Regions from separate parts of the Lysobacter sp. 5GHs7-4 genome, predicted to be linked through region 1. Evidence: riboswitches for the same ligand, from Rfam matches in the RefSeq annotation. Region 1 holds a riboswitch; each other region holds the start of a gene.
The links. Region 1 has a riboswitch for cobalamin ahead of metE (5-methyltetrahydropteroyltriglutamate--homocysteine S-methyltransferase). Riboswitches for the same ligand answer to the same signal wherever they lie in the genome.
Positions count from the first base shown of each region.

Region 2: it holds a riboswitch for cobalamin, as region 1 does, so the genes downstream of both, btuB (TonB-dependent vitamin B12 receptor) here and metE (5-methyltetrahydropteroyltriglutamate--homocysteine S-methyltransferase) in region 1, are expected to answer to the same signal.
Region 3: it holds a riboswitch for cobalamin, as region 1 does, so the genes downstream of both, btuB (TonB-dependent vitamin B12 receptor) here and metE (5-methyltetrahydropteroyltriglutamate--homocysteine S-methyltransferase) in region 1, are expected to answer to the same signal.

Region 1 covers NZ_CP089924.1:3,954,915-3,964,722, reverse strand. The annotation lists gene modB (molybdate ABC transporter permease subunit) at 1-272, opposite strand, end outside; gene modA (molybdate ABC transporter substrate-binding protein) at 286-1,071, opposite strand; gene LVB77_RS17895 (molybdopterin-dependent oxidoreductase) at 1,200-1,595, opposite strand; gene LVB77_RS17890 (MBL fold metallo-hydrolase) at 1,729-2,592, opposite strand; gene LVB77_RS17885 (S1/P1 nuclease) at 2,667-3,458, opposite strand; gene LVB77_RS17880 (OmpW family outer membrane protein) at 3,565-4,191, opposite strand; gene gap (type I glyceraldehyde-3-phosphate dehydrogenase) at 4,458-5,462, shown strand; gene metE (5-methyltetrahydropteroyltriglutamate--homocysteine S-methyltransferase) at 5,805-8,084, opposite strand; cobalamin riboswitch at 8,295-8,500, opposite strand; gene LVB77_RS17865 (acyl-CoA thioesterase) at 8,586-8,966, opposite strand; gene LVB77_RS17860 (ribonucleotide-diphosphate reductase subunit beta) at 9,175-9,808, opposite strand, start outside.
Region 2 covers NZ_CP089924.1:1,289,835-1,299,642, reverse strand. The annotation lists gene btuB (TonB-dependent vitamin B12 receptor) at 1-1,466, opposite strand, end outside; cobalamin riboswitch at 1,619-1,865, opposite strand; gene LVB77_RS05585 (TonB-dependent receptor) at 2,105-4,477, shown strand; gene LVB77_RS05580 (amidohydrolase family protein) at 4,681-6,735, shown strand; gene LVB77_RS05575 (hypothetical protein) at 6,732-7,049, shown strand; gene LVB77_RS05570 (carbonic anhydrase family protein) at 7,313-8,071, shown strand; gene clpB (ATP-dependent chaperone ClpB) at 8,123-9,808, opposite strand, start outside.
Region 3 covers NZ_CP089924.1:1,057,151-1,066,958, forward strand. The annotation lists gene LVB77_RS04550 (DUF4189 domain-containing protein) at 1-192, opposite strand, end outside; gene LVB77_RS04555 (phospholipase D family protein) at 423-1,973, opposite strand; gene LVB77_RS04560 (anthrone oxygenase family protein) at 2,058-2,543, opposite strand; gene LVB77_RS04565 (hypothetical protein) at 2,589-3,602, opposite strand; gene LVB77_RS04570 (hypothetical protein) at 3,599-4,744, opposite strand; gene LVB77_RS04575 (LysR substrate-binding domain-containing protein) at 4,847-5,785, shown strand; gene btuB (TonB-dependent vitamin B12 receptor) at 5,886-7,730, opposite strand; cobalamin riboswitch at 7,856-8,088, opposite strand; gene LVB77_RS21325 (TfoX/Sxy family protein) at 8,397-8,801, opposite strand; gene LVB77_RS04590 (GAF domain-containing protein) at 8,798-9,280, opposite strand; gene LVB77_RS04595 (DUF1211 domain-containing protein) at 9,360-9,808, shown strand, end outside.

The DNA.
Region 1 (9,808 bases):
AACGCGAAACTGAAACCGAAGTGGTCGGACAGGAAGCGGCCGATCGCGCCCTGGTGGCCGAACAGGATCAGCAGCACGTAGCCGGTCACCACCGGCGGCAGCACCAGCGGCAGATGCAGCAGCGCGTCCAGCAACAACTTGCCCGGGAAGCGGATGCGCGCGAGCAGCCATCCCGTCGCGATGCCCAGCGGCAGGCTGGCCAGCACCGCCACGCCGGCGACCTTGAGGCTGAGGCCGATCGCGGTCAGCTCGGCCGGGCTGAAGTCGAACATGCGCGCTTCGCGTTTACTTCAGCACGCTGAAGCCGTGGCGGCGGAACAGCGTCGCCGCGGGCGCGGTCCGCAGCCAGCGCACGAACGCGGCCGCCTGCGGGTGCGTGCTCGCGCGCAGCCGCGCGACCGGGTAGACGATCGCCGGATGGCTGTCGGCGGGGAAGGTCGCCAGCACGCGCACCTTCGGTTCGGCGCGCGCGTCGCTGGCGTACACCACGCCCAGCGGCGCCTCGCCGCGCGCGACCAGCATCAGCGCCGCGCGCACGTTCTCGGCCTCGGCGACGCGCGGCTGCAGCTGCGTCCACACGCCCAGCGATTCGAACGCCGCGCGCGCGTACTTGCCCGCCGGCACGCTCGCGGTCAGGGCCAGGGCCAGGCGGCCGTCGCCGAGCAAGGGACGCAAGTCGACGCCGGGCTTGAGCTGCAGCGGCTTGGCCGGGCTGGACGCGGGCGCGACCAGCACCAACGTGTTGCCCAGCAGGTTGCGGCGGCTGGCTTCGTCGACCAACTTGCGCTGCTGCAGGTAGTCCATCCAGTCCAGATCGGCGGACAGGAACACGTCGGCCGGCGCGCCCTGCTCGATCTGCCGCGCCAGCGCCGAACTGGCGGCGTAGGACACGCGCAGCGGCTGCCCGGTTTGGGCCTCGTAGGCGACCGCGGCCTCGTCCAGCGATTCCTTCAGGCTGGCGGCGGCGAACACGGTGATCGGTGCGGGCTTGGGCGGCGCGGCGTGGGCGACCGACAGCGACAGGCCCAGGGCGCACAGCGCGGAGAGCCAGCGGCGACGCGACAGCAGCATGGGGGAGCTCCGGTGCGGGGGACTGGGGCAGCGTAACGTGAAAGGCAGGAGTGAGCGTAGAGGCGTGAGGAGCGTCCGGTGCGGCGTTGCAGCGTTCGCCGCTCACTCCTCTGCGCTCACGTCTCGCCTCAAGGCGCGTCGATCACCCGGATCGACTCGACCTGGCGTACCCAGCGCGCGGGACGCGATTCGCCCGGCGCGATCAGGCGCCAGGGGCCGTCGTCGGCGTCCAGCGCGGCGCCGTTGCAGCGGTTGGTCAGCACCACCTCGCGCGCGCCCAGGCTGGCGTCGAGTTCGGCCAGCGAGTAGGCGGCGCGGTAGCCGTCGCGCGCCGAGATCACCACCACGCGTGCGAGCTGCGCGCCGCGCAGCGGTTCGGCCGGCATCGCGCCGGAGGCGCGCAGCAGCGCGGCCAGCGACACGCCCTCGCAGCTCAGGGTTTTGCCGTGCGCGCTGCCGACGGCGGTCACGCGCGGCAGGGCGGCGAGGCGGTCCGCATCCAGGGCCACGTCGACTGGCGCCATGCGTTGCGGCGGATCGGAGGCGTGCGCGTGCGGACTCTTCGCCGTCTCTGCGGCCGCGCCGCTCGCGGCCCAGCACAGCCCCAGGCAGAGGACGGCGATCGCGAGCGGGGTGCGGTTCGGGTGCATGGCGGCCTCAGAGCTGGTTGAGCGGGATCTTCAGGTAGCGCACGCCGTTGTCCTCGGCCTCGGGCAGGGCGCCCGCGCGCAGGTTGACCTGCAGGGCCGGCAGGATCAGCGCCGGCACCGCCAGGGTCGCGTCGCGGGCCTCGCGCATGTGCACGAAATCGGCTTCGGCGGTATCGGCGCGCACGTGGATATTGGCGCGCTTGTGTTCGCCGATGCTGCTCTCGCACAGCGGCGCGCGGCCGTTGGGGCCGTAGTCGTGGCAGACGTAGACGCGGGTGGAGTCGGGCAACTCGTACAGGTGCCGGATCGAGGCGTAGAGCATGGCCGCGTCGCCGCCGGGGAAATCGCAGCGCGCGGTGCCGCTGTCGGGCATGAACAGCGAATCGCCGACGAACACGGCGTCGCCGATCAGGTAGGCCAGGCTGTCCAGGGTGTGACCGGGCACGGCGATGGTGCGCGCACGCAAGTCGCCGATCGCGAACTCTTCCTCGTCTTCGAACAGATGGTCGAACTGGCTGCCGTCGGCGACGACCTTGGCGTCCAGGCCCAGCACCGGCACGAAGGTGCGCTGCACCTCGCGGATGCGCCGGCCGATCGCGATGCGCGCCTGCGGCAGGCGTTGCTTCAGCCAGTCCGCCGCGCTGAGGTGGTCGGCGTGCGCGTGCGTTTCCAGCAGCCAGCGCACGTCCGCGCCGCAGGCGCCGGCGGCGTCCAGGATCGCCTGCGCGGACGTACCGCCGGTGCGGCCGGAGCGGGCGTCGTAATCGAGCACCGGATCGACGATCGCGGCCTGCGACGTCGCCGGGTCGATCACCAGGTAGCTCCAGGTCCCGGTGTCGGCATGATGGAAAGACTGCACCTGCGGGGACATCGGATTCCTCTTGCTGGGGCGTCCGTGCGATTCGTGCGCCGGCGCCGTGAGCGGCGCGGCGGCGTGTAGGGCGCTCAGCGCTTCAGTGCGGCGTTGAGCAGCGCGGCCAGGTGGGTGCCGCCCCGGCGCAACTGGGCTTCGGCCTCGGGACGCCAAGTCTGCACGTATTCGGCGTCGACCGTCGCCTTGGCGGGATAAAAACCCGGCTGCGTCGCGATCCGGCACGAGGCTTCCGCCCAGCCGGCCGAATCCGGCGGCAAGGCCGGCTGCGACAGTTCCACCGTCAGCGGCAAGGCCTTGAGGCGTCGCAGCCAAGCGTCCTCGTCCAGGCCGGCGGCGTTGAGCATGCCGCTGTCCCACAGCTGGTGGACGTTGCTGCCGCGGCCGTCGAACTGGATCTGCACGTCGTTGCCGCCCTTGTCGTGGGCGTAGCCGGCGTGCAGCGGCTGGTGCGCGTCGCCGACGAAGTGGACGACGAACTTCAAAGCCTGCAGGCGTTGCTCGCGCGGAAGATCGCGGTTAGCCAGGATCCGCGTCTGGTCGTCGATCGCCGCGACCACGCAGGCGCCGTTGGGGCAGTCGCGTTCGGGCCGATAGACGCAGCCGTCCTCGCCGAGGTTGACGTAATGCCACTTGGCGCTGGTCCGGCCCAGGTCGGGATCGTGGGCGCGCAGCTCGTCGGCCCAGTTGGCGATGCCGGCCAGGCTGGGGTCGGGCTCGCCGACCAGCAGCGCGTCGATGTCGCGGCGCACGGCCGGGTCGAGTTCGTCCCAGGCCAGCAAAGCGACCAGACGATGGCCCAACGTGCCCCAGGCCAGGGCATCGATCGGCAGCAGCAACAGCAGGGCGAGGGAGAGGGCGCGCATCATCCCGTCACTTTACCGGAGCCGGCGCCGTCGCCGGCCGCCGATCGGCGGTGGCGACGGTGCCGCGTGTGTCGGTTCGCCGTTGCCGGCGTGGCCGGCCGCGGACTCAGAAGCGGTAGACGTAGGCGACGCCGTAGGCGAGCGGGTCGATCTGCGCGGTGCCGATCTTGACGCCGTTGACCTCGACGTCGGTGTCGATGTCCATCCAGCGCACGTCGACGCGGATCGCGCCGCTTTCGCCGATCATGAAATCTACGCCGGCATGCGCGGCCGGGCCCCAGGAGTCCTTGAGCTTGATCGTGGTGCCTTCGAGCGCGCCGCTGGTCTTCTCGCTGAAGAACAGGGTGTAGTTGATGCCCGCGCCGACGAACGGCGAGACCATGCCGCGGCTGTTGAAGTGGTATTGCAGGGTCACCGTCGGCGGCAGCTGCTTGGTGGTGGCGACGCGGCCGACGTCGACGATGTCGATGTCGTGCTCGAACGGGATCGAGGCCAGTACCTCGATGCCCAGGTCGTTGCGGATGAAATACTCGAACGTCACCGTCGGCTGCGCGTTCTCGCTGATGTCCAGATCGAAGTCGCCGTCCAGCACGCTGCCGTTGTCCGAGGTGGGCTTGACCTGATGGGCCCCGACCCCGACGCTCCAGGTGCCGGCCGACTGGGCCAGGACGGGCTGCGACAGGCAAGCCAGGGCGAGGGCGGCGAGCGCGCCACCGTAAGTACGCTTGTTCATTCCTTGAATCCCCTGTTGGATCGAGCTGGTTTGAGCGGTGCTCGGCGTGATCCGGCTTGGATCGCCATACACTCTATGTGTGCCGAATCCTGCCCGTCCTTGACAGGCGTTGCAATATCGCCGGCGGCCAGGGGGCCCCCGCGGGCCAGGGGCTGGCGGGCTCCCAGGGCCCCGCCGGGCGGTTCCAGGCCGGGGCCGGAGGCGGCGTTTGCTAGAATGGCGGTTTCCCATCCCAGCCGCGTGTGCGGGCCCAGGAGTTTGCAGAAATGGCGATCAAGGTAGGCATCAACGGTTTCGGCCGCATCGGACGCAACGTGCTGCGCTCGGCGGTGCAGAATTTCGGCGGCGAGATCGAGATCGTCGCGATCAACGACCTGCTGGAGCCGGACTACCTGGCCTATATGCTCCAGTACGACTCCGTGCACGGCCGCTTCAAGGGCGACATCGCGGTCGAGGGCAACACCCTGATCGTCAACGGTCAGAAGATCCGCCTGACCCAGGAGCGCGACCCGGCCAACCTCAAGTGGGACGAGGTCGGCGCGGAGGTCGTGATCGAATCGACCGGCCTGTTCCTGGACAAGGCCACCGCGCAGAAGCACCTGGACGCGGGCGCCAAGAAGGTCGTGCTGTCGGCGCCGTCCAAGGACGACACGCCGATGTTCGTCTTCGGCGTCAACGACAAGACCTACAAGGGCGAGGCCATCATCTCCAACGCCTCGTGCACCACCAACTGCCTGGCTCCGCTGGCCAAGGTGCTGAACGACAAGTGGGGCATCAAGCGCGGCCTGATGACCACCGTGCACGCCGCCACCGCCACCCAGAAGACCGTCGACGGCCCGTCCAACAAGGACTGGCGCGGCGGCCGCGGCATCCTCGAGAACATCATTCCGTCCAGCACCGGCGCGGCCAAGGCGGTCGGCGTGGTGATCCCGGAGCTCAACAAGAAGCTCACCGGCATGTCGTTCCGCGTACCGACCTCGGACGTGTCGGTGGTCGATCTGACCGTCGAGCTCAACAAGGACGCGACCTACGCCGAGATCTGCGCGGAAATGAAGGCGCAGAGCGAAGGCGCGCTCAAGGGCATCCTGGGCTACACCGAGGACAAGGTGGTCGCCACCGATTTCCGCGGCGACACCCGCACCTCGATCTTCGACGCCGACGCCGGCATCGCCCTGGACGGCACCTTCGTCAAGCTGGTGAGCTGGTACGACAACGAGTGGGGCTACTCCAACAAGTGCCTGGAAATGGTCAAGGTGGTCGCGGGCAAGTAAGCCGCGACGATCGCAGCGGTACCAGAAAGCCCCGCGTTCGCGGGGCTTTTTTTTGGGGGGGCTGCACGGTCGGAGCAAGTCCCCCGACTGCCTTCTTCAAAGGGAAGCAAGTGCGAATTCGCCCCCTTTGAAAAAGGGGGCTGCGCGCCGCGTGTCTGTGAGGTCTGTACTCGCTTGAGCGCGCGGGGGATTTGCTTTTGCTCGCGCGGGTCGAGCAAATCCCCCCTAGCCCCCTTTTTCAAAGGGGGGAACCAAGCGGAAATTCGCGCTGCGTCTGCGAAGCCTGATTTCACTTGAGCGCGCGGGGGATTCGCTCCACCCGCGCGCGACTTACTCAACGGGCTACGCCGTAGCCGCCACCGACTCCCGCAGACCCTCCGCGGCCTGCACCATCGCCCGTAGCGCCGTGCGCACTTCCGGCCAGCCGCGGGTCTTGAGGCCGCAGTCCGGATTCACCCACAGCTGCGCCGGCGTCAGCACGTCCAGCGCCTTGTCCAGCAGCCCGCGCATCTCGTCCACGCTGGGCACGCGCGGCGAGTGGATGTCGTAGACGCCGGGACCAATGCCGTTGGGGTAGCGGTAGCGCACGAACGCGTCCAGCAACTCCATGCGCGAGCGCGAGGTCTCGATCGAGATCACGTCGGCGTCCAGCGCGGCCACCGCCTCGATGATGTCGTTGAACTCGGCGTAGCACATGTGGGTATGGATCTGGGTCGCGTCGCCGACGCCGCTGGCGGCCAGACGGAAGGCTTCGCCGGCCCAGGCCAGGTAGGCGGGCCAATCGGCGCGGCGCAACGGCAGGCCTTCGCGCAATGCCGGCTCGTCGATCTGGATCACCGCGATGCCGGCCGCCTCCAGATCCAGCACCTCCTCGCGCAGGGCCAGAGCGATCTGGCGGCAGGTGTCGGCGCGCGGCTGGTCGTCGCGCACGAACGACCACTGCAGGATCGTGACCGGACCGGTCAGCATGCCCTTGACCGGGCGCGCGGTCAGCGACTGCGCATAGCGCGCCCAGTCCACCGTCATGGCGCGCGGGCGGGCGACATCGCCGTACAGCACCGGCGGCTTCACGCAGCGCGAGCCGTAGCTTTGCACCCAGCCGTGGGCGGTGAAGGCGAAGCCGGCCAGTTGCTCGCCGAAGTACTCGACCATGTCGTTGCGCTCGAACTCGCCGTGCACCAGCACGTCCAGGCCCAGCGCCTCCTGCTCGCGCAGGCAGTGTTCGGTTTCGCGTTCCAGAAAGGCGCGGTAGCCGGCGTCGTCCAGGCGCCCGGCCTTGTGCTCGGCACGGGCCTGTCGCACCTGCGCGGTCTGCGGGAAGGAGCCGATGGTGGTGGTGGGGAAATCGGGCAGCGCCAGACGCTGCGCCTGCAGCGGCGCGCGCTGCGCATAAGCCGAATCGCGCTGCGTCATCGACGGCGTCACCGCGGCCAGCCTGGCGCGCACCTGCGCATCGCGCAGCAGCGGCGAGGCCAGCCGCGCGGCGCGCGCGCTGGTCGCGGCCGCCAATGCGTCGGCGGCGCGGTCGTCGTCGCTGAGGGTGTCGGCGAGCAGGCGCAGCTCCTCGATCTTCTGCCGTGCGTAAGCCATCCACGCCTGCAGCGGCGGCGGCAGCTTGCGCTCCAGGCTCAAATCGATCGGCACGTGCAGCAGCGAGCACGACGGCGCCAGCCAGCGCGCGCGCGTGCCCGCGCGGCGCGCCAGGCTGAGCGCGGCATCGAGGTCGGCGCGCCAGATGTTGCGGCCGTCGACCACGCCCAGGCTCAGCGCGCGATCCTCCGGCAGCTTCGGCAACAGCGCTTCGAGTTGACCGGGTGCACGCACCAGATCCAGGTGCAGTGCCTGCACCGGCAGCGACGCAGCCAGATCGGCGTTGTCGCCCAGGCCGCCGAAGTAGTTGGCGAGCAGCCGCGCGGGCGCATCCGCACCGGCGAGCGCGTCATAGGCGCGGCGATAGGCGGCGCGGTCGGCGTCGTCGAGGTCCAGCGTCAGGCAGGGCTCGTCCAGCTGCACCCATTGCGCGCCTGCAATCTTCAAGCGTGCGAGCAGTTCGGCATAGGCGGGCAGCAACGCGTCCAGCAGTTCGCGCGGATCGCCGCCATCGCTGCGTTTGCCCAGCTTGAGCAGCGACACCGGTCCCAGCAGCACCGGTCGCGCCTGCAGGCCCAGCGCCTGCGCCTCGGCCAGTTCCGCCAGCGGCTTGTCGCCGCGCAGGACGAAGCGCTGGCCGCGCTCGAACTGCGGCACCAGGTAGTGGTAGTTGGTGTCGAACCACTTGGTCATTTCCAGCGCACGCAGGTCGTGGCACGCATCCTGCAGGCCGCGTGCGAGCGCGAAATAGCCGGCCAGCGGGTCGGCGTCCAGGGTTTCGCGGTAGGGCGCGGGCACCGCGTCGAACAGCAGTGCGGTGTCGAGCACGTGATCGTAGAGCGAGAAGTCGTTGCAAGGTACGACGTCGGCGCCGGCGTCGCGCGCCAGTCGCCAGTGCCGCGCACGCAGCGCGCGCGCGGTGTCGTGCAGGTCGGTGGCCGCGGTCTCGCCTTTCCAGAACGATTCCAGGGCCTGCTTGAGCTCGCGCCGCGCGCCGATGCGCGGGAAGCCGAGGTGGGTGACGCTGATCATGATGTCTCCTGCGATGCGTAAGGGCATGAGCAGGGCAACGAAGGAGGACGGGTACGCGCGCACGACCGCGCGTCGCGGATGCGACGACGCCGGAACGCGACCTGCCTTCGACCTTCGCCCCCGCGGGCGAACCGGTCCCGCGGACGCGGCGAGGGCAGGCGGCCACGGCCGCATGCACGCGCCGGCCTGCGGGGCCGGAGTCGTACGGAGGGCGAACCCTCCGGTCAGGGCAGGTCTTCGGGCTTGGGGCATGGCGCGATGAGACGCCGCCTACTGTCCGTCGCTTCCCGGATTCGCACCCAGTGCCTGACGGAGGTCGTTCCCTATACCGCTGCGGGGCAGCTCCGGAATTGGACGAGTCCGTACCGGATTCCCTCTAACCGCCGCCGGCGCGAACCGGTAGCGATTTGTTGCATCGCTTTATCTTTATGAAGCGATGTTCACCATGACGGCTGCCAAATTACGCCTCGCGGCGCTGCGCGTCAATCGACGCCTGTGCGTTCAGGCCGCCACGGAATCCAGCGCGGGCACCGGCGTCGGCACGCCGTCGCGATCGAGCGCGATCATGGTGAAGCGCCCGCGCGTGGCCAGCTGCGATTCGCCGCTGAGCAGGTCTTCGCTGTGCATCTCCACCTCGACCTGCATCGAGGTGCGGCCCACCGCGACCACGCGCGCGATCAGCTCCACCAGCGCGCCCTTGGGCACGGCGGTGTGGAAGTCGATCTGTTCCGAGCGCGCGGTCACAACGGTGCGCCGCGCGTAACGGGAGGCGGCGACGAACGCGGCCTTGTCCATCCACGCCAGCGCCTGGCCACCGAACAGGGTGCCCAGGTGGTTGGTGTGGTCGGGGAAGACGATTTCGATGATGCGGGCTTCGGTCATGGGGTGTCTTGGAGGGGGCTACGTTGTTGATCCGATTGCCGCGAATAATCCCTTCTCCCGCTTGCGGCGCCCGAAGGGTGCGCAAGGCTGAGAGGGGTTAGGGTGAGGAGAGCTTTTGTTTTCAGGAGTGGAGCAGGAGCAAAGGCATTCGCGCCTTTGGCGCTGATCCCCTCACCCTAACCCCTCTCAGCCTTGCGATGCGCCGCCGTCAAAACGCCTCGTCGAACGCCACCTCGCCCTGCACGCCGACCTGATAGGCCGAGACGCGGCGCTCGAAGAAGTTGGTCACTTCCTGCACGTCCTGCAGGTCCATGAAGCCGAACGGGTTGGTCGCGCCGAAATGCTTGGGCATGCCGAGCTGGGCCATGCGCTGGTCGGCGCAGTACTCCAGGTACTGGCGCATGTCCCTGAGCGACAGGCCGACCACGCCGCCGGACAGCACGTCCTGGGCGAACTGCAGTTCGCAGTCCACCGCATCCTCGAACATCTTGACCACCTGCGCGCGCAGGTCGGCGTCGAACAGGTCGGGCTCTTCCTCGCGCGCGGTGCGGATGACCTCGAACGCGAACGCCATGTGGCAGCTCTCGTCGCGGAACACCCAGTTGGTGCCCGAGGCCAGGCCGTTGAGCAGGCCGCGCGAGCGCAGGTAATAGACGTAGGCGAAGGCGGCGAAGAAGAACAGGCCCTCGATGCAGCCGGCGAAGCAGATCAGGTTGAGCAGGAACTGGCGGCGCTGCTCGCGGGTCTCGATGCGCTTGAGGCCCTGCACCGAGTCGATCCAGCGGAAGCAGAACTCGGCCTTTGCGCGGATCGAAGGAATGTTCTCGACCGCGTCGAAGGCC
Region 2 (9,808 bases), 2.0 Mb from region 1:
GCGCGCAGGTCCCAGCCGGCCAAGGTGGTATCGACCGATGCCTCGACGCCCTGGATCAACGCACGATCGATGTTGCCCGGCAGACCGATCGACGCGTCGAACGCGATCAATTCGTCGACGCGGGTTTCGTAGGCGTTGAGCGACCAGCCGCCCCAGCTCTGCTCGCCGCGCAGGCCGAGTTCGAAGCTGCGCGATTCCTCCGGCTTGAGCGCGGCGTTGCCGAAACCGGGGAAGTACAGCTCGTTGAAGGTCGGGGCCTTGAACGCGGTGCCGTAACTGGCGGTCAGGCGCAGCTGTTCGCTGAGGTTCCAGCCCCACAGCGCGCTGCCGGTGGTCTGGCCGCCGAACTGGCTGTCGTCGTCGCGGCGCAGGCTGGCCTGCAGCGAATGGGCGCCGAAATCGCGCTGGTATTGGCCGAACAGCCCACGGTTGATGCGATGGTCGCGCGCGTAGACCGTGCTGCTCTCGATTTCGTCCTGCTGCCAGTCGTAGCCCAGGCTGAGCAGACCGCCGGCCAGGCCGAAATCGCCCTGCAGCGAGCCCAGCTTGCGGCGCGTGTTGAAGGTGCTGGAGTAGACGCCGTTGCGATAGGTGTCGCTGAGGTCGCTGCTGCGGCCCAGGTTGAGCGTCAGCGTCGCGCGTTCGCTGGGCGCGTAGCGCAGGCGGCCGCCTGCGACCTGCTGCACAGTGTCGGCCTGGTTGTTGGTGCTGCCGTCGTACTCGTTGCGGCCTTGCGCGCGGAACACGCGCGCCTCGGCGTCCCAAGCGTCGCTGAAGCGGTAACCGCCTTGCGCGGTCAGCGACAGGTTGCGGTAGCCGTCGCGGTCGGGCGAGTTGGTGAAGCAGCCCGCGCCGCCCGGCGAGGGCTTGCCGCGGCAGGCGTTGATGCCGTCGGTGTCTTCGCTGGCGGCGTTGATCGAGTACCAGCCGTTGCCGCTTTTACCGCCCACGCCGAGCGTGCCGCGGCGCGTCTGCCAGCTGCCGATCGAGGCGCTGGCGTGCGGCGCGAACGCGCCCTGCGGACGACGGGTGAAAATCTGGATCACGCCGCCCAGCGCCTCGGAGCCGTAGAGGCTGGAGAACGGACCGCGCACGATCTCGATGCGCTCGATCTGCTCGACCGGTATGTCCTGCAGCGAGGCGCCGCCGCTGGTGGCCGAACCGATCTTGATGCCGTCGATCAGCACCAGCACGTGGTCGGATTCGGTGCCGCGCAGGAACAAGGACGTCTGCTTGCCGGGGCCGCCGTTGTTGGCCATCGACAGGCCGGGCGTGCCGCGCAGCAGGTCGGGCAGGTTGAGCGGCTGCAGCCGTTCGATGTCCTCGCGGTCGATCACGGTGACCGAGGCCAGGGTCGCGTCCTGGGTCTGCGCGGTGCGGGTGGCGGTGACCACGACCTGGTCCAGGTCGGTGGCGGCATCGGCGGCCCACAGCGGGGCGGCGACAGACAGCAGCGCCGTCGCCAGCGCGGTGCGGCGAAGCGGGAAAACGGGGAAATTCAAAGCATGGCTCCTGGCCCGCGCCTACCCGCGCGGACAACGATGGGTCGGAGACACGCAGGGGGAGAGGACGAGGCGGCGACGCGCGGACGCAGGCAGCCCCATGACAGCGCCCACCGCGTGTCGGGTCAGCCTCAGGCCGGTCTCCGGGCTTGCAAGCGAGGGCCTCCAGCCCTCCGGTCCGCGCCTTCCCATGCCTGCGCACAGTGGCTCGCTGCGGATCGTTCGTCTTACTTACCGTTGCGGGGGCAGCTCCGGATTTGCCGTCGCGCCAAACGGAGGATTCTCCGCTCGGACGACCGGCGCACCGGATTCCCGTTTCAATCGCCGGCGGGGCCGGCAATCACCTCAAGCCCGCGCATGGTAGCAGCCCAGCGGCCGCGCACCGGCATGACGGATCGGCATGAGGGCGGTGGGCGGCGCCCGTCGGCGGCCTGCGGCTCGCGGTGCGGATGCCGCTGGCATGCGCCATGGCACACCTAATGTTCGAAACCATGACGTACGGCTATTTCTGCATGCGTCTTTGCGTTTGACCCGATTGTTATGAACGTGTTAAACCAAAATGACATCGCTACCAATCCCCCTGCCGCAAGGAGCCGCGCACCATGTCCGTCGCTTTCCGTGCCGTCCGTCGTCCGCTCGCACTCGCCCTGCTCGCCGCCCTCGCCGCTCCCGGCTACGCCCAGGACGCACCCGCCGACGCCTCGGCGCATAACCTGGACCAGGTCATCGTCACCGGCACCCGCGTCAGCGACCGCACCGTCGCCGAGTCCAGCGCGCCGATCGACATCATCACGCCCGAGGCGCTGGAGGCCACCGGCACGGTCGAACTGGCCACCGCGCTGTCGCGCGCCCTGCCCTCGCTGAATTTTCCGCGCCCGGCGATCACCGACGGCACCGACGCGGTGCGTCCGGCGCAGCTGCGCGGCCTGGCGCCGGACCAAGTGCTGGTGCTGGTCAACGGCAAACGCCGCCACACCACCGCCCTGATCAACCTCAACGGCAGCCAGGGCCGCGGCTCCTCGCCGGTGGACCTCAACGCGATTCCGATCGCCTCGATCGAACGCGTGGAAGTGCTGCGCGACGGCGCCTCGGCGCAGTACGGCTCCGACGCGATCGCCGGTGTGGTCAACGTGGTGCTCAAGGGCAGCGATCACGGCGGCAGCCTGGCCGCGCGCTACGGCCAGTACAGCGCCGGCGACGGCGAGCAGTACCAACTGTCCGGCGACGCCGGCTTCAAGCTGGGCGAGAACGGCAAGCTGCACCTGGCCGCGCAGGGCGGCCATCAGGATCAGACCAATCGCGCGCGGCCGTTCCAGGGCGTGGTCGAGCAGCGCTACGGCGATCCCGAGATCGATCAGGGCGCGGTGTCCTACAACGGCGAGTACGACGTCGCCGATTATCTGACCTTCTATTCCTTCGGCAGCTACAGCAAGCGCGACGTGCTCTCCAACGGCTATTTCCGCTTCGCCGCCGACCCGCGCAACATCCCGTCGATCTATCCGAACGGCTTCCTGCCGCAGATCCACAACATCAGCAAGGACCGCGCCGCGGTGGTCGGCCTGCGCACGGAAACCGCGGGCGGCACGCAGATCGATTTGAGCTACAACTACGGCCACAACGAGCTGAGCTTCGACATCGAGCACACGCTCAACCGCAGCCTGGGCCCGACCTCGCCGACCCAGTTCTACGCCGGCGCGCTGGAAGTCACCCAGCACGTGTTGAACCTGGACTTCGCGCGTCCGGTCGATTTCGGCTGGCAATACCCAGTGACCTTCGCCTGGGGCGCGGAATGGCGCGGCGAGGAGTTCAGCCAGCACGCCGGCGAACCGCTGTCCTACGCCAACGGCGGCGTGCCGGCCTCCAACGGCCAGATCATTCCGGGCGCGCAGGTGTTCTCCGGCTTCCGCGCCAGCGATGCCGGCGACTTCGACCGTCACAGCTATTCGCTCTATGCCGACGTCGAGGCCGACCTGACCGACAAGTTCTCCGCCGGCATCGCCGCGCGCTTCGAGAGCTACAGCGATTTCGGCGACACCACCTCGGGCAAGCTGTCGGCGCGTTACGCCTTCACCGACAAGGTCGCGCTGCGCGCCACCGCGTCCACCGGCTTCCGTGCGCCGTCGCTGCAGCAGCAGTTCTTCCAGTCGATCGCGACCAACTTCATCAGCGGCGTGCCCTACGAGATCGGCACCTTCCGCGTCGACAACCCGGCGGCGATCGCGCTGGGCTCGGAATCGCTGAAGGCCGAGGAGTCCACCAACTACAGCCTGGGCCTGGTGCTGCAACCGCGCGACGGCCTGTACATCACCGTCGACGCATACCACATCAAGGTCGACGACCGCATCCTGCTGTCGGAAAACCTGACCAGCACCGCGGTGCGCAACTACCTGCAGGCCAATGGCTATCCCGGCATCGGCGGCGGCCGCTACTTCACCAACGCCGTCGACACCAAGACCCAGGGCGTGGACCTGATCGCGACCCAGGCGTTCGCGCTGGCCTCGGGCAGCTTCGACCTGACCCTGGGCTACAACTACTCCAAGACCGAGATCGAGCGCATCGCGCCCAATCCGGCGCGGCTGGCGGCGATCGACCCGGCGGCGGTGCGCATCGGCCGCACCGAGATCGGCCGCATCACCAAGGGCGCGCCCAAGGACAAGTTCTTCCTGGCCGGCGACTGGAAGACCGGCAACTGGCGCTTCAACGCCACCGCCACGCGCTACGGCGAGTTCACCGAACTGCACGCCACCAATCCGCTGCTGGATCAGACCTTCAGCGCCAAGTGGACGCTGGACCTGGCGGCGACCTACCAGCTCGGCAGCTGGGACTTCACCGTCGGCGGCGACAACGTGCTCGACGAGTACCCGGACGAGTCCAAGCTGGTGCTGGGCACGCGCAACTACCTGCCCTACAACACCGCCTCGCCGTTCGGTTTCAATGGCGCGTTCGCGTACGTGAAGGTGGGCTACAAGTGGTGAGTTGATTCGCTTCCAGTGCGAACGACGACGGCCCGGGATTCCGGGCCGTCGTCGCCGTCGCTGCACGCGCGGCCACCGCCACTCGCCATTCGCCGCGCATTCGCGCCGCCCGGGATCGGCTATAAGGGGTGACCCAGCCGCGCCGGCCTCCGCCAGACCGGAGCCGTCCGCGGTGCCGACGTCCGCGCCCAAGGAGGGCCGCCATGCGCTTAGCCGGATCGCTGCTGCTGTCATTCGCCCTGCCCGCCGTACTCGCGCTTTCCATTTCCGACGCCCTCGCCGCCCGCCGCGAACAAGTGGTGCTGATGCAGGGCAACGTCGCCGGCAAGCAGATCGTCGAGACCGCCGCCGACGGCAGCGTCCAGGTCGAGTACCACTACACCGACCGCGGCCGCGGCGACCGCAGCAAGACCCGCTGGCGTCTCAACGCCGACGGTACCCTGGCCGACTACAGCGGCAGCGGCAACGACTACCTGCTCAATCCCTTCGAGGAGCGCTACCGCGTCGATGCCGGCCGCGCGAGTTGGAAGAATCCCAGCGAACAAGGCGAGAAGGCGCTGAGCGCGCCAGCCTTCTTCCTGCCATTGCAGGCCGCGCCGGAAATCGGCGGCACCCTCGCGCGCGCGCTGTTGCGCGCGCCGGAGCGCAAGCTGGCGATCCTGCCCGCGGGCGAGGCCCGCATCGAAACCCTGGGCGAGCACGAGGTGATCGGCAAGAACGGCCCGGTCAAGCTCACGTTGCAGCGCGTGTCCGGCCTCAACTTCACGCCGCAGTCGCTGTGGCTGCACGCCGACGGCTCCACCGCCGCGACCCTGTATGCCTCGGGCTGGTTCGCGGTGATCGACGCCGAGCTGCAGGACGCGCTGCCCAAGCTGTTGGAACTGCAGGAGCGCTCCGACGCGGCCTGGGGCGCGCAACTTGCGCAGCGCCTCACCCATCCCGCCCAGGGACCGCTGCTGATCCGCAACGCGCGCGTGTTCGACCCGCGCGATCTCAGCGCCAGCGCCGGCACCAGCGTGCTGATCGAGGGCGAGCGCATCGTGCGGGTGGCGCCGGACGCGCAACTCAAGGCGCCGGCCGGCGCCGAAATCGTCGACGCGCGCGGGCGCTTCCTGATGCCGGGCCTGTGGGACGTGCACAAGCACTACTCGTCCATCGAGGACGGCGCGCTGGACATCGCCGCCGGCGTTACCAGCGCGCGCGACGTGGCTAACAACTTCGATACCTTCCCCGAGCGCGTGAAGCGCTTCGAGGCCGGCACCGAGGTCGGCCCGCGGGTGATGATGGCCGGCTTCATCGACGGTCCCGGCCCCTACGCCGGCCCGACCAAGATGTTGGTCGATACGCCGGAGGAGGCGATCAAGGCGGTCGACTTCTACGCCGACCGCGGCTACATGCAGATCAAGACCTATTCCTCGCTCAAGCCCGAACTGTTCCCGCTGATCGCCGACCGCGCGCACGCGCGCGGGCTGCGCGTGAGCGGGCACGTGCCGGCTTTCATGTCGGCCCGGCAGTTCATCGAGGCCGGCGCCGACGAGCTGCAGCACTTCCTGTTTGTCGAACTCAACTTCATGTACCCGCGCGTGCAGGACACCCGCACCAAGGCGCGCCTGACCGAGGTCGGCGAGCACGCGCACGAGTTCCCGCCGTCCAAGCCGGAAGTGCGCGAGTTCGTCGACTTCCTCAAGCGCCACCACACCGTGCTCGATCCGACCATGGCCTTGGCCGAGGATCTGTACGGCGGCGATCCCGACGCCAAGACCCCGCCGGGCCTGCGCGGCGTCGCCGAGCGATTCCCGCCTCAGGCGCAGCGCAACCTGAGCTGGGGCGCGCTCAAGCCGCCGCACGGCAAGGAAGAGGCGTACCAGCAAGCGCTGCCGACCATGCTGCAGCTGCTCAAGGCCGTGCACGAGGCCGGCGTGACCATCCTGCCCGGCACCGACGCATTGGCCGGCTACATGCTGCACGCCGAACTGGAGGTCTACTCGCGCGCGGGCATCCCCAATGCCGAAGTGCTGCGGCTGGCGACGCTGACGCCGGCGCAGGTGATGGGCGTGGACAAGGACCGCGGCGTGATCGCGCCGGGCAAGCTCGCCGATCTGGTGCTGATCGACGGCGACCCGTTGGCCGACATGCGCGACATCCGCAAGGTCGACCTGGTGTTCAAGGGCGGCAAGCGTTTCGACCCGGCGGAGATCGAACAGGCGCTGGGCATCGTGCCGCGTAAGCAAGCGGCAGCCTCGCCGAGCGCGCTATGAGCGGGACCGAGTTCGACCTGGATTGGGCGCTGATGGACTACCTGCGCCAGGACCGCCACAACGGCAGCCGCATGGTGGCCATCGACGACATCGTGCAGGCGCTGATCGCCAAGCATGGCCGCGCCGTGACGCCCGACGAGATCGTCGCGACCGCGCGGCGCACGCGCTACATGCAACGCGCCGCCGACGGCCGCGTCACTCGCATTCCGCCTTATCACTACGGCGGTCGGCAAGACCAAGGCGTGACGCACAGCCTGCAGCTGACGGCGGACGCATACGAGCACGGCGCCACGTACGGCATCCCGGACCGTTGAGGCGGTAACACGGGTTTGCGAGCCGCCAGGTCGCAGCGCCACGCCGGCGCCGCGGCCTCGCGGCGCAACCGCAAGCTGCATCGACACAGGTGGTATGGCCGCCCGGTTCGCTGGCGTGCGTGCACCGTTCGTCGCCTGCGCGGCACCGAAGGCGCCGGCGATCACAGATGGATCGTGCGCTGCGCCCAGCGCCGCCCGATGCTGCGACGCGGCAATGGCTAGGGTCGTGCGCTCCCCCGCACCACCCAACCTGGAACCGCCACATGAACGTGCGATTTCCGCAGCGCGCCGTCGCACTCGCGTTGCTCTTGCTCAGCGCCCCGGCCGCCGCGACCGAATGGAGTTACGAACACGGCACCGAAGGCTGGAGTGCGCTGGACCCGGCCTTTTCCGCCTGCTCGGCCGGCAACCAGCAATCTCCGATCGACGTGATCCCCGGCCGGGCGACTACCGCGAACCTGTCCGCACTGAGTTTCAACTACTCCACCAACACCGCCTTCCCGATCGAACACCTGGGCCACACCGTGCAGGCCAATCTGCCGGCCGGCAACACGCTCAGCATCGGCGGCAAGGTCTATCAACTGGTGCAGTTCCACGTGCACACGCCCAGCGAAAATTTCCTCAACGGCGAGCAGTACCCGCTGGAGCTGCATCTGGTGCATCGTGCCGCCGACAATTCGTTGGCCGTGGTCGGCGTGTTCTTCGACGAGGGAGCGGTCGACAGTCAGCTGCAGAAAATCGTGTCGGTACTGCCCGATGAAGAAGGCGAGCACGGCAACGTCGCCGCCTTCAACCTGCGCGCGCTGGTGCCGTCTGGGCGAATCTATCGCTTCAAGGGTTCGCTGACCACGCCGCCGTGCAGCGAAGGCGTGTCCTGGCATGTGGTGGCCACGGCCAAGACCGCGTCGCTGCAGCAGCTGGCCGCCTTCACCGCGCTGTTCTCGGGCCCGCAGTTCCCTGGCGGCAACCGCCGTCCCGTGCAATCGCTCAACGGACGCCCGGTGAGCTATCGCGGCGACTGAGTCGCAATGCCCTCGTGGCGGGCACGGCGCCCGCCACGAGTTAGCTCGCGATCAGCCCTTGCGGAACACCAGGTGCCCGGCTTCGGCCTCGACCTGGATCGTATCGCCGCTGACGAATTCGCCGCCCAGGATCTTCTGCGCCAGCGGATTCTCCAACTGCTGCTGCACCGCGCGCTTGAGCGGGCGCGCGCCGTAGACCGGATCGAAACCGACGTTGCCGATCAGCGCCAACGCGGTGTCCGACAGGGAGAGCTTGAGGCCACGCTCGGCCAGCCGCTTCTCCAGACCGTGCATCTGGATCTTGGCGATCTCGCGGATTTGGGTCTTGTCCAACGGATGGAACACGACGATGTCGTCGAGGCGGTTGATGAACTCCGGGCGGAAGTGCGCTTGCACCACGCCCATCACCGCCGCCTTCATCTGGGTGTAGCTCTCGGCGCTGTCGTCGGCGCTCAGCTCCTGGATCATCTGCGAGCCCAGGTTGCTGGTCATCACGATCACGGTGTTGCGGAAATCCACCGTACGGCCCTGGCCGTCGGTGAGGCGGCCGTCGTCCAGCACCTGCAGCAGGATGTTGAACACGTCCGGATGCGCCTTCTCGACCTCGTCCAGCAGGATCACGCTGTAGGGACGACGGCGCACGGCCTCGGTCAGGTAGCCGCCCTCTTCGTAGCCGACGTAGCCCGGAGGCGCGCCGACCAGGCGGCTGACCGCGTGCTTCTCCATGAACTCGCTCATGTCGATGCGGACCATCGCGTCGCTGGAATCGAACAGGAACTCGGCCAGCGCCTTGCACAGCTCGGTCTTGCCGACGCCGGTCGGGCCCAGGAACAGGAACGAACCGCTGGGACGTTCGGGATCGGACAGGCCCGCGCGCGAGCGGCGCACGGCATCGGACACCACCCGGATCGCCTCGTCCTGGCCGACCACGCGCTGGTGCAGCGCCTGTTCCATCTTGAGCAGCTTCTCGCGCTCGCCTTCCAGCATCTTCGACACCGGGATGCCGGTCCAGCGCGCGACCACCTCGGCGATCTCCTCGGCGGTGACCTTGTCCTGCAACAGCTTGAAGCCCTGGGTCTCGGCCTCCTGCGCGGCCTTGAGCTGCTTCTCCAGCTCCGGCAGCGTGCCGTACTGGATTTCGCTCATGCGCGCGTAGTCCTGCTGACGCTGCGCGGCCTCCAGGTCGAGCTTGGCCTGCTCGATCTGTTCCTTGATCTTGGTCGCGCCCTGCAGGGTCGCCTTCTCGGCCTTCCAGACTTCCTCGAGGTCGTTGAAGTCGCGCTCCAGCGTGGCGATCTCGGCTTCGAGATCGGCCAGGCGCTGCTTGGACTCGGCGTCCTTCTCCTTCTTCAGCGCCTCGCGCTGGATCTTGAGCTGGATCAGGCGGCGTTCCTTGCGGTCGAGCTCCTCGGGCTTGGAGTCGATCTCCATGCGGATGCGCGAGGCGGCCTCGTCCATCAGGTCGATGGCCTTGTCGGGCAGCTGGCGGTCGGCGATGTAGCGGTGCGAGAGGGTGGCCGCGGCGACGATCGCCGGGTCGGTGATCTCGACGCCGTGGTGGACCGCGTAGCGCTCCTTGAGGCCGCGCAGGATGGCGATGGTGTCCTCGACCGAAGGCTCGCCCACGAACACTTTCTGGAAGCGGCGTTCCAGCGCGGCGTCCTTCTCGACGTACTTGCGGTACTCGTCCAGCGTGGTCGCGCCGATGCAGTGCAGCTCGCCGCGCGCGAGCGCGGG
Region 3 (9,808 bases), 1.8 Mb from region 1:
CAGGCCGATCCCGTGCGAGCCGCCGGTGGTGCCGATCTGCACCTCGCCAGGTCCGGGGCCGCCGCCGCAGGGATAGCCCTGGGCGCGCGACGCAGCGGGAAACACGGCGATCGCCAAGGCGGTCAGTGCGGCGGCCAACCAGATCCCATTCGGAATCGGCAGCCGCACATGGGCGGGACGGTAGTGGGTCATCGGGCCTCCTGGGCGCGCGCACGGAACGCGGGTGTCGCCGGGCCGCTTCCATGCGTGCGCAAGCCCCGGTGCGCGTCATCATCGGTGAAGAACGGGGACGGCGCCAGGAGGCCTGGGCGCCTCAGCGGAGCGCCACGAAAGGCAGGAGGTCGGGCCTTCGCAGCGCCGGCGCCATCTCGTCGTGCGCTAACGCGACGGCGCGAAGAAAGCCCGCTAGGCCGATCCGCTAATTACAACTGCGATTCGATCGGCAGCCAGCCCAGCACGCGCGCCGTCGCGCGCAGCATCGGTCCGGCGTCGGGTTCGCGGTCCAGCTTGAGCGGCGGCCGGCTGGTTTCGTCCAACCACACCAGTCGGTCGTCGTCGCGCAGCAGCCGGTAGCTCAACGCGGGCGTAATCAGGCGCTCGTACTCGCGGCGCACCGACGCGCCCAGCTCGGCGTCGTCGAACAGCACGCCCATCTCGGTGTTGAGTTCGGCCGAGCGCGGGTCGAGGTTGAAGGAGCCGACGAATCCGCGCCGGCCGTCGACCACGAAGGCCTTGGTGTGCAGGCTGGCGCCGCTGCTGCCGAACAGGCTGCTGGCCGCGGGCGGTCCGCTGCGGCGGATCTCGTACAGGCGCACGCCGCCGGCGAGCAGGCGCTCGCGGTAGCGCGCATAGCCGCTGTGCACCGCCGGGACGTCGTTGGCAGCCAGGGAATTGGTCACCACGCCGACCTGCGCGCCCTTGCGCACCAGTCCCACCAGCCCGTCGGTGCCTTCGTCGCCGGGCACGAAGTAGGGCGAGATCAACAGCGCTTCCTGCTCGGTGGCGGCAAGCTTGGCGATCAGCTGATTCACCAGCCAATCGTCGCCACCGTCGCCGCGCTTGCGCACCGGATCGGCCACCACGCGCACGCCGTCGCTCCAGTGGATGTGGGTGTCCCAGGGTATGCCCAGCAGCGGCGAGCGCCAGACCCGTTGCAGGTAACGCTTGGCCTGGGCGCTCTTGGCGGCATCGTCCAGACCGGCGACGTAGGCCTGCAACGCCACGGGGTCCGCTTCGCCCAGCGCGGCGATGGGCACCACCGCCTCGCTGTTCCAATAGCGGTCGAAGATAGCGCTGGCGTCGGCCGCCGCCGGTCCCGCCAGCAGCAGATCGAGGTCGCGGAAGTTCACGTTGGCGTGGGCGTCGAAGTACTCGTCGCCGATGTTGCGCCCGCCGACCACCGCCACCCGTCCGTCGGCGATCCAGGCCTTGTTGTGCATGCGGCGGTTGATGCTGAAGAAGCGCTGCGCCATCTCGCGCAGGCGCTTGAGTCCGCTGCGATTGCGGAACGGGTTGTACAGGCGGATCTCGATATTGGGGTGCGCGTCCAGCACCATCAGCGCTGGATCGAGGCCCTTGGTGTTGATGTCGTCCAGCAGCAGGCGCACGCGCACGCCGCGCTCGGCGGCGGCGTAGACCTCGCGACCGAGCAGGCCGCCAACCAGGTCGTCGTGCCACATGTAGTACTGCAGATCGAGGCTGCGGCCGCTGGCGCGCGCGCTGGACGCGCGTGCGGCGAACGCTTCCAGGCCGCCGGGTATCACCAGCACGCCGGTCTTGCCCGGATGCGCCGCCAGCCGTGGCGCCAGCTCGCGGTCGATCGGAGTCTGCGCCGCTTGCAGGGGCAAGGTAGTGCTGGGCGCGCCGGTGGCGCGCGGCATCAGCCGGTCGGCCAGCAACACGCCGCTGACCACCAGCACCAACAAGGCGAACAGGCCCCAGCCCAGCCAGCGCAAGGACTTACGGATCGGCATCGGATCTCCTGGCGTAGCGGCCTGCGATGCGTCAGATGGTGCCGCAAAACCCGCGGCGATGGTGCGCCACGAACCGCGTCGGCATCAGGCCCGTTGCAGCAACGCCAGTACGAAGCTGGCGCTGGCGACTGCACAGGCCAGGGTGCGCACGTGGTTCCAGCGCGTCCAGTCGCGCCGATAACGCTGCCATACCGGCAGCGCCGCGTCGCCGGCGGAATCGACCGCGGCCAGCGCATTGTTGAGCGGCACGTTGAGCGCGACGGTACACACGAACATGCCGACGAAATGCACTGCGCCGCCGAGCAGCATGGCCGCGGCGCCGGGCGCGTCCCAGCGGGCCATCGCGATGCCGGCCAGGATCAGGCCGGCCAAGGTAGTGATCCAGAACAGCGGCATGAACCACGAGCGCAGGATCACGCGGTTGATCGCGTTCATCGCGGCGATGCCGGCGGCGGGCGCGATCGCGGCTAGGGCGCGCATGATGAAGCTCGAGAAGGCGAAGAACACGCCGCCGAGCAGGCCGCAGCCGATCGCGCCTATCCAGAGCGAGGCGGTGATAGCGGTGTCCATGCGGGCGTCTCCGGGCGCGGCAGGGCGCGCCGCAAGCAGCCGATCCTAGCGCGCGCGGTCGCCGTCCGCCTGTTTCTTGCGGGTGCCGGCGGCTTGCGGCGTCAGGCGATAGGGCACCAGGTACAGCTCCATGCTTTGCGCGCCGTCGCGCTGGGCGGAGTAGGCGAGGCGATCGCGTCGCGACCAGTCCAGCATCGGTCCGTAGCTGTCGGTCTCGCGGCTGTTCACGCTGAGCGGGAGCAGGCGGCCCGCCTCGTAGCGCTCGCCGTGGGCTGTCGCCAGGTAGAGATCGACGCGGTCGGTGCGGAAGTCCTGCGCGCGCGAGTAGACGATGCTGCGGTCGTCGGACAGATAGCTGGCGTCGAAATCGTGGGCGCTGGTGTTGATGCCGCCTTCAAGGCGATGCGCGGCAGCGAAGCCATCGCCCGCGCGACGCGCGACGTAGAGATCCAGGCCGCCGGCGCCACCGGCACGGTCGCTGGAAAACAGCAGACGCTGGCCGTCGGCCGATAGCATCGGCGCGTATTCCTTGGCGGCGCTGTTGACCGTGGCACCTAGATGTTCTGGCTCGCCGAAGCCGGTGGCGGTGACCGCGACGCGCCACAGGTCGTCGGCGCCCAGTCCGCCGGGACGGTCGGAGCAGAAGTACACGCTGCGGCCGTCGGCGGAAAACGCCGGATCGAAATCGCGGCCCGGCGAGTTGAACGGCACCGGCTCGGCCGCGCCCCAGCCCTGTGCGCCGCGACGCGACAGCCAGATGTCGTAACCGCCCGCGCCGCCCGGCCGGTCGCGGCTGAACCACAAGGCGGTGCGCCCGTCGGGACTGAGGGTGAGGCGGATCTCGGCGTAGCCGGTGGACGCGATGCCGGGCGCGAACAGCTGCGGAGCGCTGGGGAACTCGATGCCGGGCTCGGCGCCGGCAGCCGACGGCGGGTGCGACGCGGTGGCCTGGTCGTTGTCCGCGGCGGCCGGGCCTGTCACGGCGGCGAGCGTCAGCGCGCAGGCGTAGGCGCAGCGCCGCCATGTCGCGACGCGGGTGCTCATTGAACGCTTGCTCATGCCTTGCGCTCGAAATCGCTGGTCCAGTTGGTTTCCCAGGTCTTGCCGCCATCGTCGGAACAGGCCTGCTCCCAGCGCGCCGAGCGCGCGGTGATGCGCGACCACAGCACGCGGGTCTTGATCGGTTTGCCGTCCAAGGTGTCGTCGCCGATGAAGGTGCCCACGCCGTCGGCTGCGAAGCCGCCGCGCACGGGCGGCGCGATCGAGGTCGGCGTGCGGCCGTCCAGCCACCAGCTCAGCCATTGCTTCGCTTTGGGGTCGTAGGAGCGCAGGCCGATGCCGCGTACCGTCCCGCTGGGGAACTCGAACACGTTGTCGCCGACGTTGCCGTGGCCGCCCAGCACCGGCCAGTTACGCAGCGTGCCGCCGAACTGGTCCCAGTCCTGACTGCCGACCAGGCGCTTGCGCAGGCGGCGGTGGCTGACCTGCCAGTCGCCGACCAGGAAATCGAAATCGCGCGGTGCGTCGTCGGCCCTGGCCAGCGGCGTGGGCCGTGCCGCGGTGCGGGTGAAGTAGTTGCGCCAGTTCACCTCCCAACTGGCGCCGTCGTCGGGCGAGAACGCCTGTTCCCACCAAGGCTCCCGGCCGTGGACCTCGTGCCAGCGGAAGCGCATCACGATCGGCTTGCCGCGCAAGGTATCGCGGCCGACGAACTCGCCGTCGTCGCCGTGGAAACGGCCGCGCACCGGCGGATCGATATGCGTCGGATTGCGCCCGTCCAGCCACCAGATCGCCCACTGATCGCTGGCGGGGTCGTAGGCGCGCACGGTCATGCCGCGGTAGCGGTCGCCGGGCAGCTCGACGATGTTGTCGTCGACGCTGCCCAGGCCGCCCAGCGCCAGCCAGCAGGCGCTGCTGCCGGCGAAGTCCTGCCAGTCCTGGCTGCCGGTCAGGCGTTCCTTCAGGCGCCGGTGGCGCACGTCCCAGTTGCCGACCAGCCAGCGCCAGTCGTCGCTGTGCGGGCCCAGGCCGGCGGCGGCCGGCGCCGCGGATGTGGCCAGGCTCCAGGCGGGCAGTGCCAGCGCGGCGGCGCCGGCCAGGCCCAGGCCGACGAAGCGGCGGCGCGCGGGCGAACGGGGGCCGAGTGCGTCGTCGGCTGCGCTGGAGGGAGCGGACTGGGGCGAATCGGGGAGGAGGGGCATGCGCAGTCCGTGTGCCGATGGGCGAGGGTGGAGGCGGTCAGGATGGGCCGCGACGGGCGCGGTTGACGACCCGAATTCGCGGCGGCAGGCTAAGTCCTACTTATGGTCCAGCCGCATCGATTCCCCTCCCTGTCCGCGATCCGGGCCTTCGAATCGGCGGCCCGCCTGGGCAGCTTCGCCAAGGCCGCGCAGGAGCTGGACACCACGGCGGCCTCGGTCAGCTATCACGTACGCCGGCTCGAGGAGCAGATCGGCGTGGCCCTGTTCCGGCGCCATCCGCACCGGGTCGAACTGACCGAGTCGGGCGAACTGGTCGCGCGCGAGGCCATCGCCGCGTTCGCCGCCTTGCGCGCTAGCTTCATCCGCGCGGTCGATATCGACGAGTCGCGGCTGTCGCTGACCACCCTGCCGACGCTGGGCACCAGCTGGCTTACGCCCAAACTGGGGCGCTTCCGCGCGCGCCATGCGCAGATCGCGTTGGAACTGGACTTGTCGGTGGACGCGCAGGACCTGGGCGTCGGCCGCTACGACCTGGCGATCCGCAACGGCCACGGCCGCTGGCCCGGGTTGCAGGCGGTGGAGCTGTTCCCGGCCATCTTCATGCCCTTGTGCGCGCCCGCGTTGCGCGCGGCTGCGGCCGAACTCGGCGATCCGCGCCGGCCCTTGTCGGTGCCCTTGCTGGGGCGGCCGGATTGGTGGGCGCTGTGGTATCGCGCGCAGGGCCATGCCGAGGCGGCACCGCCCGGCGGCTTCGGCACGCATCTGTCGGCCGAGCACCTGGACGTGGCAGCGGCGGTCGCCGGCCACGGCATCGCGATCGGTTCGCCGATCCTGTTCCGCAACGAACTCGACGCCGGCCGCCTGGTGCCCGCGCACGATTTCGTCGCCGGCGACGGGCGCGCGTTCTGGCTCACTTATCCCAGCGCACGTCAGCACAGCCGCAAGATCGCGCATTTCCGGCAATGGCTGGGCGAGGAGGTCGCACGCGACCGCGACGCGGCGCAGGCCTATCTGCGGCGCGCGGTGATCGTCGAGCCCTGAGTTTCATCCGGTGCGCCGCCTAGCGGTCGTGCGGCATCGGCTCATGCAAAGAAAAGCCCGGCATTGGCCGGGCTTTTCGGGTGACGCATCGATGGCAGGTTCAGCGCGCCGGCGTGTAGCGCAAGGTCAGGAACCACTCGCGGCCGGGCTGGTTGTAGAACGAGATGGTTTCGTAATCGCGGTCGAACACGTTGGCCACGCGCGCCTGCAGCGACCACGACGGCGTGAACGCGTATTCGGCGCGCAGGTCCAGCGTGCCGTAGCCGGCGACGGTGCGGCTGTTGGCGACGTCGTCGTAGCGCGCGCCGGAGGCGACCGCGGTGAGGCCGAAGCGGAAGTCGCCGAAGGCGCGGTCGATGTCCACGCGCGCGCTGCGCTTGGCGCGGCGCGGCAGGTCGTTGCCGGCGAAGAAGCCGACGCGGTTCTCGCTGTCGAGGAAGCTGGCGCTGGCGGCCACGGTCCACTCGGCGACGGTGGTGTCGATGCCGATCTCGGCGCCGCGCACGCGTGCGCGCTCGATGTTGTTGGGCAGGAAGATCGACGCGTCGTAGGCGATCAGGTCGTCGACCTGGGTGCTGAACCCGTCGATGCGCGCATTGAAGCGCTCGCCGCGGTAGGCCAGGCCCAGTTCCCAGGTCTTGGATTCTTCCGGACGCAGCGCGGGGTTGCCGAAGAAGGGGTAGTACAGCTCGTTGAAGGTCGGCGCCTTGAACGCGGTGCCGTAGCCGGCGGTCACGCGCCAATGCTCGGCGAAGCCCAGGCCCCAGGCGATGCTGCCGGTGGTGTGGCCGCCGAACTGGTCGTTGTCGTCGCGGCGCAGGCTGGCCTCGAGCGACTGCGCCCCGAAGCGCCCCTGGTACTGGACGAAACCGGCGCGGTTGTCGCGCTCGTTCTTGTCGTAGGCGGTGTCGCTGTCGGCGTGGTCGCGCAGCCAGTCGAAGCCGACGCTCAACAGTTGGCCCTCGCCGATGCCGAAATCGGTCTGCGCGGTCAAGCTGTCGCGGTTGGTGACGAAATAGCCGTTGGCGACGTTGCCGAGGAAGTTGTCGGACTCGTCGCGGTTGCGGCCGGCGCTGACCTGCAGGCTCACCGTTTCGGAAGGGCGCCAGGTCGCCTTGGCACCGATCACCTGCTGCACGATCTCGGAATAGTTGACGAAGCTGCCGTCGTATTCGTTCGCGCCCTCGGCGCGCAGCGCGTGGCCTTCGAAGCTCAGCGTGTCGGTGGCGTCGAAACCGCCGCGCAGCGACAGCGAGCGGTTGCGGTAACCGTCGCGGTCGGGCTCTTCGGTGAAGCAGCCGGCGAACAGGGTGCTGGAACCGTTGCAGGCGTTGATGCCGTCGGTGCGCTGGTAGGCGGCGTCGGCGCCGAACCAGCCGCGGCCGATGCGGCCGCCGATGCCGGCGCTCGCCTCGCGGCCGCCATGGCTGCCGACGGTGACGCTGCCGCGCGGGGCGACCGCGTCGCGGTCGCGGCGGGTGAAGATCTGGATCACGCCGCCGATGGCGTCGGCGCCGTACAGGCTGGAACGCGGGCCGCGCACGATTTCGACGCGGTCGATCAGCGCCATCGGCAGGTCCTGGAACGAGGCCAGGCCGGAGGTCGCCGAGCCCATGCGGATGCCGTCGACCAGCACCAGCACGTGGTCGGTCTCGCTGCCGCGCAGCGACAGCGTGGTCAGCTTGCCCAGGCCGCCCTGGTTGCCGATCGAAATGCCGGCGCGGCCGCGCAGCAGGTCGGGCAGCGAGCGCGCCTGGCTGCGCGCGATGTCCTCGTGGGTGATCACTTCCACCGGCGACAGCGCGTCGTTGGCGCTGATCGCGGTGCGGGTGGCGGTGACCACGACGTCGTCCAGGTCGGTGGCGTCGTCATGGGGCTGGGCCTGGGCCAGGGCGGGCAGGGCGAGGGCGGCGGCGATGGCCAGGGACAGCTTGGGAACACGCATGAGCAAACTCCAGGGGCGCGGCGGTCTTGCCGCGCCGTCGATCCAGGGAGTTGCGAGGAGAGGGGCAGGGGCCGCGAGCGGGCGTGGGACACGCCGACGTCGCCGCCGCGACGCCCTCCGCATCGCAACCAGTCGCGCGTCGGGGCCGGTCTCCGGACTCGCGAGCCGGGGCCGTAGCCCCGCCCGCGGCGCCTTCCCGTGCTCAGCACAGTGGCGGTTGCCGCGGTCGTCTCGCTTACCGTTGCGGGGGCAGTGCCGGGCTGGCCCGATCGCGCTGTACCAGCGCTGGGACGTCACCGGCTTCCCGTTTCAACCCTGACGGCGGATGCCGGGGGTCACCTCGAAGCGCGCGCAGTCTACGGCATTGGGGGGCTGGGGCCAAAAAGCAGCCCTCATCCGGTCCTTCGGGCCACCCTCTGCCGCCACTGTCGGTGTCCTGAGCCCTGCTCCCTTGGGAGAAGGGTTGGGATGAGGGTTCGGCGCGAGCGAGTGCCTCCAACTCGATCTCGGACCCTCATCCGGCGCTACGCGCCACCTTCTCCCGAGCGAGAAGGGAAAAGCCAAGGCAACCGAGCCCGTGGGATGTGGTGAGCCAAGGGCGAACCGCATCAATGCTGCGCGCCGCAGCGCAATAGCGCCCGGTCCCAGCGCAAAAACGAGGCCGCCTTACTCCCGCTCTTCCGCCTCGTCGCGCCCCTCGCCCGCCGGCTCGTCGTCGAACCCGTCGTCGTAGGACGGCGGCATCGCCACCGTGTCCTCGGTCAGCACCGTGGTGCGCACCGGCGCGGCGGCCGGGCGGTTGCGCGGTGCCGGCAGCAGGGCGGTGGCGGCTTCGGCGGCGGCGATGAGTTCGTTGCGGCGCTGGTCCGGAATCTCCTGCCAATGGCAGTCCAGCAGCGCGCCCTCGATCGCATAGAGCAGGTTGAGGGTGGGCTTGAAGCCGGCGCGCTTGACGCGCATGAAAGCCTCGACCGTGCCGATCGCGGCGATGTCCTCGTGCGAGCGCAGGCCGACCTGGCGCAGCCAGGCCGCGCTCTTGGGGCCGATGTTGCGCAGCTTGGCCGCGCTCATCGCAGCGACTCCACGAAGGCCTGCGCGATCGCTTCCAGGCCGCGCTGGTCGTCGGCATCGAAGCGCTCCAGCTTGGGGCTGTCCAGGTCGAACACGCCGATCAGTTCGCCGTTCAAGGACAAAGGCACCACCAGCTCGGAGTTCGATGCCGAATCGCAGGCGATGTGCCCCGGGAAGCGGTGCACGTCGGCGATGCGCTGGGTCTGCCCGGTCGAGGCCGCGGCGCCGCACACGCCCTTGTCCAGCGGGATGCGGATGCAGGCCGGCAGGCCCTGGAAGGGGCCGACCACCAGCTCGCGGCCGTCGTAGAAGTAGAAGCCGACCCAGTTGAGGTCCGGCAGGGCGTGATAGACCAGCGCCGACAGATTGGCCGCGTTGGCGACACGGTCGCGCTCGCCCTCGATCAGGGCGCGCGCCTGGGCCAGGAGCAGGTCGTATTGTTCCGGCTTGCTGCCGGACAGAGGGTTGGCGGCGAACATACCGCGAGTGTAGCAGCGGCACGCCCGGGCATTACCATGGCCGGATACCGCCCCCCGAAGTCCGCCGCCGAGGATGCCGATGACCGAGCCTGGCCCGACCTTGCCCGCCTTCCGCGAACGCGGCCATCAGGTCACGCGGCTGGAAAGCTTCGTCGACGCCGCGTTCGCGTTCTCGCTGACGATGCTGGTGATCCTGTTCAACGAATTGCCCGACACCGTCGCCGAACTGCGCGAGGCCTTGCGGCGGGTGCCGACCTTCGTGTTCTGCTTCGTGCTGATCGCGCTGTTCTGGGGCGCGCACAACCGCTGGAGCCGCCGCTACGGTCTCGACGACGGCCGTTCGATCGTGCTCAGCCTGGCGCTGGTGCTGGTGGTGATGATCTACGTCTATCCGCTGCGCATGGTGGTATCCAGCGCGATGTCGATGTTCACCGGCGGCTGGGTCAAGAGCGAACTGGGCATCGACCCCGCGCATTGGAACGCCGACCTGCAGACCGCCTTCATGGTCTACGCCACCGGCTTCGGCCT